One region of the Planococcus chinensis genome, then DNA from elsewhere that is predicted to be linked to it. Evidence: riboswitches for the same ligand, from Rfam matches in the RefSeq annotation. Region 1 holds a riboswitch; the other holds the start of a gene.

The links. Region 1 has a riboswitch for cobalamin ahead of ACFSDB_RS00305 (acyl-CoA thioesterase). Riboswitches for the same ligand answer to the same signal wherever they lie in the genome.
Region 2: it holds a riboswitch for cobalamin, as region 1 does, so the genes downstream of both, ACFSDB_RS02780 (ABC transporter substrate-binding protein) here and ACFSDB_RS00305 (acyl-CoA thioesterase) in region 1, are expected to answer to the same signal.

Annotation. Positions count from the first base shown of each region.
Region 1 is NZ_JBHUFW010000002.1:46,683-51,782, forward strand. Features, by position in the region: gene ACFSDB_RS00290 (alpha/beta hydrolase) at 1-666, shown strand, start outside; gene ACFSDB_RS00295 (GNAT family N-acetyltransferase) at 677-1,147, shown strand; gene ACFSDB_RS00300 (GNAT family N-acetyltransferase) at 1,152-1,559, shown strand; cobalamin riboswitch at 1,723-1,900, shown strand; gene ACFSDB_RS00305 (acyl-CoA thioesterase) at 2,055-2,540, shown strand; gene ACFSDB_RS00310 (ribonucleoside-diphosphate reductase subunit alpha) at 2,542-4,824, shown strand; gene ACFSDB_RS00315 (ribonucleotide-diphosphate reductase subunit beta) at 4,837-5,100, shown strand, end outside.
Region 2 is NZ_JBHUFW010000004.1:51,166-56,265, forward strand. Features, by position in the region: gene ACFSDB_RS02770 (YwiB family protein) at 1-76, shown strand, start outside; gene argS (arginine--tRNA ligase) at 73-1,734, shown strand; cobalamin riboswitch at 1,781-1,967, shown strand; gene ACFSDB_RS02780 (ABC transporter substrate-binding protein) at 2,181-3,158, shown strand; gene ACFSDB_RS02785 (FecCD family ABC transporter permease) at 3,151-4,143, shown strand; gene ACFSDB_RS02790 (adenosylcobinamide amidohydrolase) at 4,145-5,100, shown strand, end outside.

The DNA of each region.
Region 1 (5,100 bases):
CCGGGTGAAAAAACCGGCAAGACAGTCCTCCTTTACCATGGCTGGGGCGGGACTGCTGGAAGCTGGCAGGCATACGCGGAAGAGCTGGCGAAACAAGGCCACCGGGCAGTGGTGCCGGAGATCGCCTATAACGACTCGCGCAATCCGGTGGCCAATCCCTTCGAAATGGAGACGGTTCAAATCTATTTCTGGAAAGCCATCATAGAGAGCATCGAAGAGTTCGGGGAATTCCGGGAAGCGCTCGGCGTTCCGGAATCCGATATTGTGCTGGTCGGCAGTTCGATGGGCGGCTTTATCGCTTCCGGCATCTTTGCGCGTTATCCGGAAATCGCAGGGCTCGCAAGCATCAACGGCTCCGGGGCATTCGTGCTGACCGAACAGCTTTTCCGCGAACGGCAGGACCGGTCGCCGCTCCGCAAAGAAGAAGCGGAACTGCTCAACGGGTTCGACCCGATGCAGCAGGGAGCGGGCACAGGCGCCGTGCTCCTCATCAACGGCGAACAGGACCGGACGGTGCCGCTCGAAGGACATGCGGCATATTACCGGCATCTTTTAGAATCCCGCAATACAGGCTATACAGACAGAAAAATCGTTAAAGGCGCCGGCCATCAGTTTACACGAGAGATGGAACAGGAAGTGGCAGACTGGCTGGCAGGCATCAAATAGGGGGATTGGCATGCAATTTGCGCTCAAGGCAATGGACAATGAAACAGCTTTAGAAATACTGGGATGGCGATACGAAGAACCGTACGATTTCTATAACAACGAAGTTTCGGAAGAATCGCTCCTTGAACTGCTCGGCGGTACCTATCAAGCCGTGTGGGCGGAAGGCAGCCTGTTCGGGTTTCTGTGCGCGGGCAAAGCGGCTCAAGTGCCGAAAGGGCGGCTTGCCGGCGCTTATCCGGACGGGTTCATCGATATCGGCCTCGGGATGGATCCCCGAAAGACCGGGCAAGGAAACGGCCGGCCGTTCTTCAGCTTCGCTGCCGCGAAGGTGCAGGAACAGCATCCAGGCCTGCGCTTACGCTTGACGGTCGCGGCATTCAACAAACGGGCGATTCATTTGTACCGCCAGTCCGGTTTTGCAGAAGCGCAGCTGTTCAGCACGGATTCTGCAGACTTTATCACCATGGAAAAAGGAGAGTGACCGCGTGCAGGAAATCACATCTCCGGAGATGGCCGAGGAGGTGGGCGTTTTGCTCGCCTACGCCGCTTCTGTCGAAAAAGCGGCCTTGGAATACAGCCGCTACATCGAGATGCCGGACATGCGGCTGTTTGGAATGTGGGAAGGGGGCCGGTTGGCTGGCTGCATCGGCATTGAATGCCTCCATCCGCAGGCGCTCGAAATCAAGCACATCGCCGTCGCTCCAACCCAAAGAGGCCGGGGAATCGGGAAAGCACTCGTCAAGGCGGTCCGGAAAGAACTTACCCCAAACGTCATAGTTGCAGAAACGGACGGCGAAGCGGTCGGCTTCTACCGCAGCCTCGGTTTTGAAATCCGGAGCCTAGGAGAAAAATATCCCGGCGTGGAGCGCTTCAGGTGCCGTTGCCAGAAATGAAGAACAGCTCCTGTGTCATAGGGGGCGCAGAAACACTGACAAAACGTCCATGTTGGAAATCCGGCTAATCTGCTAAAAAACGGTGCTTGAAAAAGAAAAAGAAGTAGTTTATAGTTTAGGAATACAATATTTAGTGAATTGTATACATAACAACACCATATATAGTAAGACCAATAATGATGGTGCCTGAAAAGGCTTAATAGGGAATCCGTTGAAAACCGGAGCTGTACCCGCAACTGTAAGTGCCGACGAACTATGGCAATCCACTGTCCAATGGACGGGAAGGACATAGTGTAGGAGGACGCACGAGCCAGGAGACCTGCCATCGTTATAAGTTAATGCCCTTCTCCGGGAACTGGGAGGTATAACGAAGGTATTCTGCGCGGTGCAGCGGCTTTTGCCGGTTTCCGCCGGATTATTTACGTTTACCCAACCCATCCTCTCCCTGAGAAGATGGGTTTTTTGTATGCCCGCATACCGACTGGAGGACTGAACATGACACAGCAAATCGCAGCAAGCCGTTCCCGGACGATCCAGACCAAATTGGTTCTGCCGCCGGACACGAACCACATGGGCACCATTTTCGGCGGAACGGTCCTTAGCTTTATCGATGAAATCGCCGCTATCACGGCCATGAAGCACAGCGGCAAAGCCGTGGTGACCGCATCAATCGACACCGTGAACTTCCTGTCATCCGCTCGGGTCGGCAATGTCCTGCTCCTGGAAGGCGTCGTCATTTCCACTGGGCGCACGTCGATGGAAGTATACGTGAAAGCGGAATGCCAAAGCATCGAGACCAACGAGAAAACCTTGACGACGACCGCCATTTTGACGATGGTCGCCGTCGATGAAGTCGGAAAACCGACGCCGGTGCCTGGAGTGGTGCCGGAAACCGAACACGAGAAGCAGCTGTTCCAAAGTGCACAGGAGCGCAAGCAGCGCCGCATGAAAATCAACGAACACGCAAAGGAGCTGGTTTGATATGAATACCATCATCCATACAGAAAAAGATGCCGTGACAAAAGCGATCCTGCGGGCGAGAGATGTCTATAAGCTCGATGCCGCACCGCTGCTCGAAAAAGTGGCAGACCTGGAAAAGCAAGCAAAAGGCGAGCAGTCTTTGATTTATGCGCTCAACCGCATTTCCATGGCCGAGCCGGATTGGACATTCGTGGCTGCGGAGCTTTATTTGAACGAGTTGTACAAAGGTGCGGCGAAAAGCCGGGGCTATCAGACAGAAGCCAAATACGGCGATTTTTATGAACTGGTCGAAAAACTGAGCAGCATCGGCATTTATTCCGGCGACTTGCTGAAGAGTTATTCAAAAGAGGAAATCGGGGCGTTGGGCAATGAAATCCAGGCAGACCGGGATCTTTTGTTCAATTACATCGGCTTGTTTTTACTGGCAGACCGCTATTTGGCAAAAGATTACGAAGGGAATGTCCATGAATTGCCGCAGGAGCGTTTCCTCGTCATTGCGATGACCTTAATGCAGAACGAACCGCAGGAAAAGCGGCTGGACATGGTGAAGGAAGCTTACTGGGCGATGAGCAATCTGTATATGACCGTTGCGACGCCGACATTGTCAAACGCCGGCAAGAGCTTTGGCCAGCTGTCTTCCTGCTTTATCGATACGGTGGACGATTCGCTTGACGGCATTTACTTGAACAACTGGGACATCGCGCGCCTCAGCAAAGACGGCGGCGGCATCGGCGTCTATTACGGCAAAGTGCGCGCTTTGGGATCGGACATCAAAAAATTCAAAGGCAACTCGTCCGGCGTCATTCCGTGGATCCGCCTTGTCAACGACACGGCGGTCAGCGTCGACCAACTCGGCCAGCGCCAAGGCGCCGTCGCGATTTACCTGGACGTGTTCCATAAAGACATTATGAACGGTTTCCTGGATTTGAAGACGAACAACGGCGACGAGCGTCGGAAAGCGCACGACATTTTCACGGGCGTGGCGATTCCGGACCTGTTCATGGAAAAGCTGAAGGAAACAGATAGCAGCGGCCGCAGCACAGGCGAATGGCATACGTTCTGCCCGCATCAGGTGAAGACGGTCATGGGCTGGAAAGATGAAACCGGAACTGCGCTTGGCCTGGAAGACTTCTACGATGAAACGGACATCAAGCATTTTACGGAGAAATACGAAGAAGCGGTGGGCAATCCGCTATTGCCGCGGAAAACTTACCGGGCGATGGACATCATGGCGCGCGTCATGGTATCGCAGCTTGAGACCGGTACGCCGTATATGTTCTACCGCGACGAAGTCAACCGCCAGAACCCGAACAAGCACCTGCGCGGCAAAGGGCTTACGTCGATTTACTGCAGTAATTTGTGTACAGAAATAACCCAAAATATGTCAGCTACTACTATCACTAAAGAATACACCGACGAAGACGGCAACCTCGTGATGATCCGCAAGCCGGGCGATTTTGTCGTCTGCAACTTGTCATCGATCAACTTGCCGCGTGCGGTGAAAGCAGACGTGCTGGAGCGCCTTGTGCCGATTCAGATGCGCATGCTGGATAACGTCATTGATTTGAATACCATTTCCGTCGGCCAAGCCGATGCAACAAATAAGAAATATAGAGCAGTTGGTTTAGGAACTTTCGGATGGCACCATCTTTTGGCGCTCCAAGGCATCCACTGGGAAACGGAAGAAGCCGTGGCGTTCGCTGATAAATTGTACGAAGAAATCGCCTACCATACGATCCGCTCTTCGATGGAACTCGCCAAGGAAAAAGGCGCATACCGCGAATTTGCTGGCTCCGAATGGGAGACCGGCGAGTATTTTGACCGCAAAGGCTATACAAGCGTTCGCTGGAACGAATTGCAAAGCGCCATTACGGAAAACGGCGTCCGCAACGGCTGGATGATGGCGGTGGCGCCGAACTCATCAACGGCCAAAATCGGCGGCTCAACGGACGGCATCGATCCGCTTTATGCAGTGGAATTTGCGGAAGAAAAGAAAAACTTCAAATTCAAAGTGACGGCGCCGGACCTTGACCACAACACCTATGACTATTACCGCCGTGCGCGCCACGTACTCGACCAAAACTGGAGCATCCGCCAGAACGCGGCCCGCCAGCGCCATATCGACCAGGCCATCAGCTTCAATTTCTATGTGCCGCACACGATCAAAGCGAAAGAATTGCTGGGGCTGCATTTTGAAGCATGGGAGCAGGGCTTGAAGACGACGTACTATGTCCGCAGCACATCCCAGGCGGAAATCGAAGAATGCGAAGCTTGCCAAAGCTAAGGAGGAACCACTATGTCCATTCACGCACCATTGCAAAAGATCAAGTTGCTCAATCCCGAGCAGCCGAATAAATCCACCGGCATCATAAACGGGGAGTCGTCCGGTTTACTGAACTGGAACGATATCGCCTATCCGCAAATGTACGATTTGTACCAAACGCTGCTGTCGAACTTCTGGAAAGCCCAGGAAATCAATATGCAGGACGACATCAAGCAATGGGATCATTTGACGGACGTCGAACGCGACGTGTTTCTGCGCATCAACACGCAGCTGGCG
Region 2 (5,100 bases), on a different contig from region 1:
CTACGATCTTGCGATGGGCGAAAGCTTTGTCGGGGAATACGTGATGGAAATCCAATTTACGGAGGGTACACAATGAATGCAGTAGAAAAAGTACAGCACGCCATTAAAGGAGCAATCAGCGAAGCGGTCCAGAAAGCGGAATTATCGGCAGAGCCGGTGGACGTCTTTTTGGAGTCGCCGAAAGACAAAGCGAACGGGGATTACGCAACGAACATCGCGATGCAATTGACGCGCGTCGCTAAGAAAGCGCCGCGTGCGATTGCCGAGGCAATCCTTGAAAACATTGACAAGGAAGCAGCCAACATCGAGAAAATCGAAATTGCCGGACCAGGTTTCATCAACATCACCATCAAGAAGGAGTATTTGCTGGACGTTGTGAAGACGGTCCTGGAACAAGGAGCGGATTACGGCCGCACCAATTCAGGCGGCGGCGAACGCGTCCAGGTCGAGTTTGTTTCGGCGAACCCGACTGGCGACTTGCACCTTGGACATGCCCGCGGCTCGTCTGTCGGCGATTCGCTTTGCAACGTATTGGACCTTGCGGGATATGATGTATCGCGCGAATACTATATCAATGACGCCGGCAACCAGATCAACAATTTGGCATGGTCGATCGAAGCGCGTTATTTCGAAGCGCTCGGCCAGGAGCTGAACATGCCGGAAGACGGTTACCGCGGGCAGGACATCAAGGACATCGCGGAAGACTTGGTAAAAGAGCACGGCGACAAATACGTATCCATGACCAAAGAAGAACGCTTTGAAGCGTTCCGCAAGCACGGCTTGAAAGTGGAGCTTGCAAAGCTTCAGAAAGATCTGGCTGATTTCCGCGTCGAATTCGACGTTTGGTTCTCGGAAACATCGCTTTATGAAAAAGGCGAAATCGATGTGGCGCTGAACAAGCTCCGTGCGAATGGCCATATTTATGAAGAAGATGGCGCAACATGGTTCCGTTCGACGACATTCGGCGACGACAAAGACCGCGTCCTGATCAAGAACGACGGATCGTTCACTTATTTGCTTCCGGATATTGCTTACCACGAAGATAAATTAGCACGCGGCTTCGACAAGCTCATCAACATCTGGGGAGCCGATCACCACGGCTATATCCCGCGCATGAAAGCGGCGATCGAAGCGCTGGGCTATGACCGCGACACGCTTGAAGTGAGCATCATCCAGATGGTGCAGCTGTATAAAGACGGCGAGAAGATGAAGATGAGCAAACGTACCGGCAAAGCGGTGACAATGCGCGAGCTGGTTGAACTGGTCGGCTTGGATGCCGTACGTTATTTCTTCGCGATGCGTTCAGGCGACTCCCATATGGATTTCGATCTGGATCTGGCGGTTTCGCAGTCCAATGAAAACCCGGTCTATTACTCGCAATATGCACATGCCCGCATCTGCTCGATCCTGCGCCAAGGAGAAGAACTTGGCTTCACGCCTTCGACGGAGAATCTGAGCCTGCTCAGTTCCGAAAAGGAAGTGGATGTCATGAAGAAACTCGGCGACTTCCCGCAAGTGGTGGCGGACGCTGCAAGAATGCGCGCACCGCACCGCGTGACAACGTATATCCACGAACTGGCGGCCAATTTCCACAGTTTCTACAACGCCAATAAAGTCCTGGATGCTTCGAATGAGGAAATGACGCGTGCGCGCCTGGCGCTTATTACTGCCGTGAAAACGACGCTTGGAAATGCCTTGAAACTGGTCGGTGTCGCAGCTCCGGAAAAAATGTAAGAGACACGGAATTTTTTTCGTGTATAATGGATTTTGTAACGGAATTGAATATTCATATCATAAAGGTGCTTATGTCTAAGAACATGAGTTAAAAGGGAAGCCGGTTCGATTCCGGCGCGGTCCCGCCACTGTAAGTGAGAGCAATCTGCAGAATGCCACTGAAGCCGATCTTCGGGAAGGTGCAGAACGCAATGACCACGAGCCAGGAGACCTGCCTTTATGAAACGCTCTTTAAGCCTGCGAGGACCGGCTGGATGCACATGTTTTTTTATGTCGTCCTTTCAGACCCTCCGCATCGCTGCGGGGGGTCTTTTCATTGGAAAAGGCCCGAAAGCGCAGCGGTATCGGAATACATAATGAGCAAAAGCACGGCTTCAGCGCTGAGCCAGCGGTCCCCCTCCGCTGGCTCAGCGCTGAATGGAAAAAGAAAATTGGAGGAAACCACCATGAAAAAGTTTTGGAAGTTTGGGATGAGTGCAGGGCTTGCAGCCGTAATGCTGGCAGGATGCGGCGGAGAAAACGCGGCAGTTGAGGAACAGGACGTTGAAACACCGGCTGAGCCGCCGAAGGAAGTGGCGGAAGCCCAGTTTCCAGTTACATTGACGGATGCTGTCGGCGAAGAAGTCGTGATTGAAGAAGAACCGGATGCCATCGTTTCGATGATTCCGTCGAACACGGAAATCTCGTATGAACTGGGCCTCGGCGAAAAAATAGTCGGAGTTTCCGATTTTGATAATTATCCGGAAGAAGCAGCCAAAGTCGAAAAAATCGGCGGACAGGAATTCAACGTGGAAAAAATCATTAGCTTGAACCCGGATGTGGTGCTGGCTCATGAATCAGGCGTTGCCGTCGGAGAAGCTGGATTCCAGCAGCTGCGCGATGCCGGCATTCCGGTTTATGTGGTGCAAGAAGCGAAAAATTTTGATGAAGTATATGATACGATTACGGTAATCGGCCAGGCGACTGGCGCCATGGAAGAAGCGGATGCGCTTGTTTCTGAAATGGAAGTGCAAGTGGAGGAAATAAAAGAGCAGGCAAGTGCGGTTAAAGAACCGAAAAAAGTATTTATCGAAGTTTCCGGAGATCCGGAAATCTATACAGCAGGAAGCGGGACTTTTATGGATCATATGCTTGAAATCATCAATGCGGAAAATGTTGCTAAAGACCTTGAAGGCTGGGTTAGCATGGATCCGGAAGCGATCGTTGAAGCCAATCCGGATGTGATTTTGACGACATATGGCTATTATGTACCGGAAGCAGTCGATCAAGTCTTGGCGCGTCCAGGCTTTGAAAGTGTGGCTGCGGTGAAGGAAAAGGCAGTTGTTGATGTTAATTCGGATTTGGTCAACCGTTCGGGCCCAAGATTGACTGAGGGCTTGCTCGAAATGGCTGAAGCGGTATACCCTGAGGTATTCAGTGAGTAAAACCATTGCCGCCTACCTTGTCTCTCTTCTTCTATTGGCAGGGGCAGTGGTGCTGGGAGTGACGGTGGGGACGGTGGCGATTTCGCCGGCCGTGCTATGGAATCCGGCGTCGGACGAAGCAGCAGCCAATATCTTATGGAATATCCGCATGCCGCGCGTAGTGCTGGCTGGCCTTGTTGGCGCCGCACTCGCGATCGCGGGTGCCGCATTCCAAGGGCTTCTTAAAAACCCATTGGCTGATCCCTACACGTTAGGAGTGTCTTCCGGTGCCTCAGTCGGCGCCGTGATGACACTCTTTTTCGGCATTTCGATCCCTTTTCTCGGCATTTATACGCTGCCGGTCATGAGCATGATTGGAGCTTTGTTAACAATGCTCGCCGTGATGGCATTTGCTAAACTTGTGGACAAAGCGATGAAAATGGAGACGGTCATCCTGACAGGGATCATTTTCAGTTCGTTTCTTGGTTCATTGATTTCGTTGATGATTGCTTTGACCGGGGAAGAACTGCGCCAGATCATCGGCTGGCTGCTCGGAAGCGTATCGATGCGTGGCTGGCCGTATGTCCAGATGGCCTTGCCGTTCATCCTCATCGGTTCGTTCATCCTTTGGCTTAATCGCAGGGAGTTGAATGCCATGCTGTTCGGTGAAGAACGGGCGCAGCACCTCGGTGTGGATGTGAAAAAACGCAAAATGATGATTTTGGTCAGCGGTTCTGTCCTGACGGGAGCAGCGGTCGCCGTATCCGGCACAATCGGGTTTGTCGGACTGGTCGTGCCGCATATGGTCCGCCTCATCTGGGGCTCGGACCATCGCCATGTCCTGCCGCTGTCTTTCATCAATGGTGCCGCTTTGCTGATCGTCTGCGATCTGGTTTCACGGACAATCATTTCCCCGACGGAATTGCCTATTGGCGTCATTACTGCATTTATCGGAGCGCCGGTTTTCGCCTTCATCTTTTTCCGGCAGCGCAAAGGAGTGGCTTGATATGCTGAAAATCACAGAACTTACCGGCGGATACGGAGACAAGAATATAGTAGAAAGCGTGTCTTTTGAAGTGCCTAAAGGTTCGCTGCTCGGCATTCTCGGGCCGAATGGCAGCGGGAAATCGACGATGCTAAAACTGGTCAGCGGCGTCTTGCCGGCCAAAAGCGGCCACGTGGAAATTGCCGGTCAGGCGATTGGCAGTTTCGGCGCAAAAGAACTGGCAAAAAAAATGGCCGTCCTGCCCCAGCTGCACGCCCATGCATTTGCCCATACTGTCCGTGAAACCGTTTCGCTCGGCCGCTATCCGCATCAAAGCGGCTGGTTCTCTTCCTGGTCTGACGAAGACGAAGCTGCGGTTGTGGAAGCATTGGATTTAATGGCTATCCGGCATTATGAAAACACGCCGATCGACCAATTGTCTGGCGGGGAGCAGCAGCGGGTATTCGTCGCACAGGCTCTCGCCCAGCACGCACAAGTCCTGCTTTTGGACGAACCGACAAACCATCTCGATATCAATCACCAGCGGGAATTGCTCGATACGATCAAAAAACAGGCAATCGAAAAAGAACTGACGGTCGTTTCAATTTTTCACGATATCAACTTGGCTTCGATGTACTGCGATCAATTGCTGCTGCTCGATAAGGGCCGTGTCGTACGCATCGGTGAGCCGCATGAAGTGGTGCGGGAATCGGATATCGAAACGGTATACCATGCGCGCGTCAGCAACCATCCCCATCCTGAGCTTCCAAAACCGCAGATTACGTTGCTTCCAGGTGTGAAAGGCCTGCTGGAAGAGTCGGTGATTCGGGCGGAAGCTTTCTCGGCATCTGCAGAAATGGTGTTGTATGAAAGCCCGGTGCCGTTGAAAACCGTCTCTTCTGCAGTCATCAATGCGGGGGCTGGCTGGTTCCGGACCTTCATCAACCGCCATGTGGACATGGATTACAATATCGATGA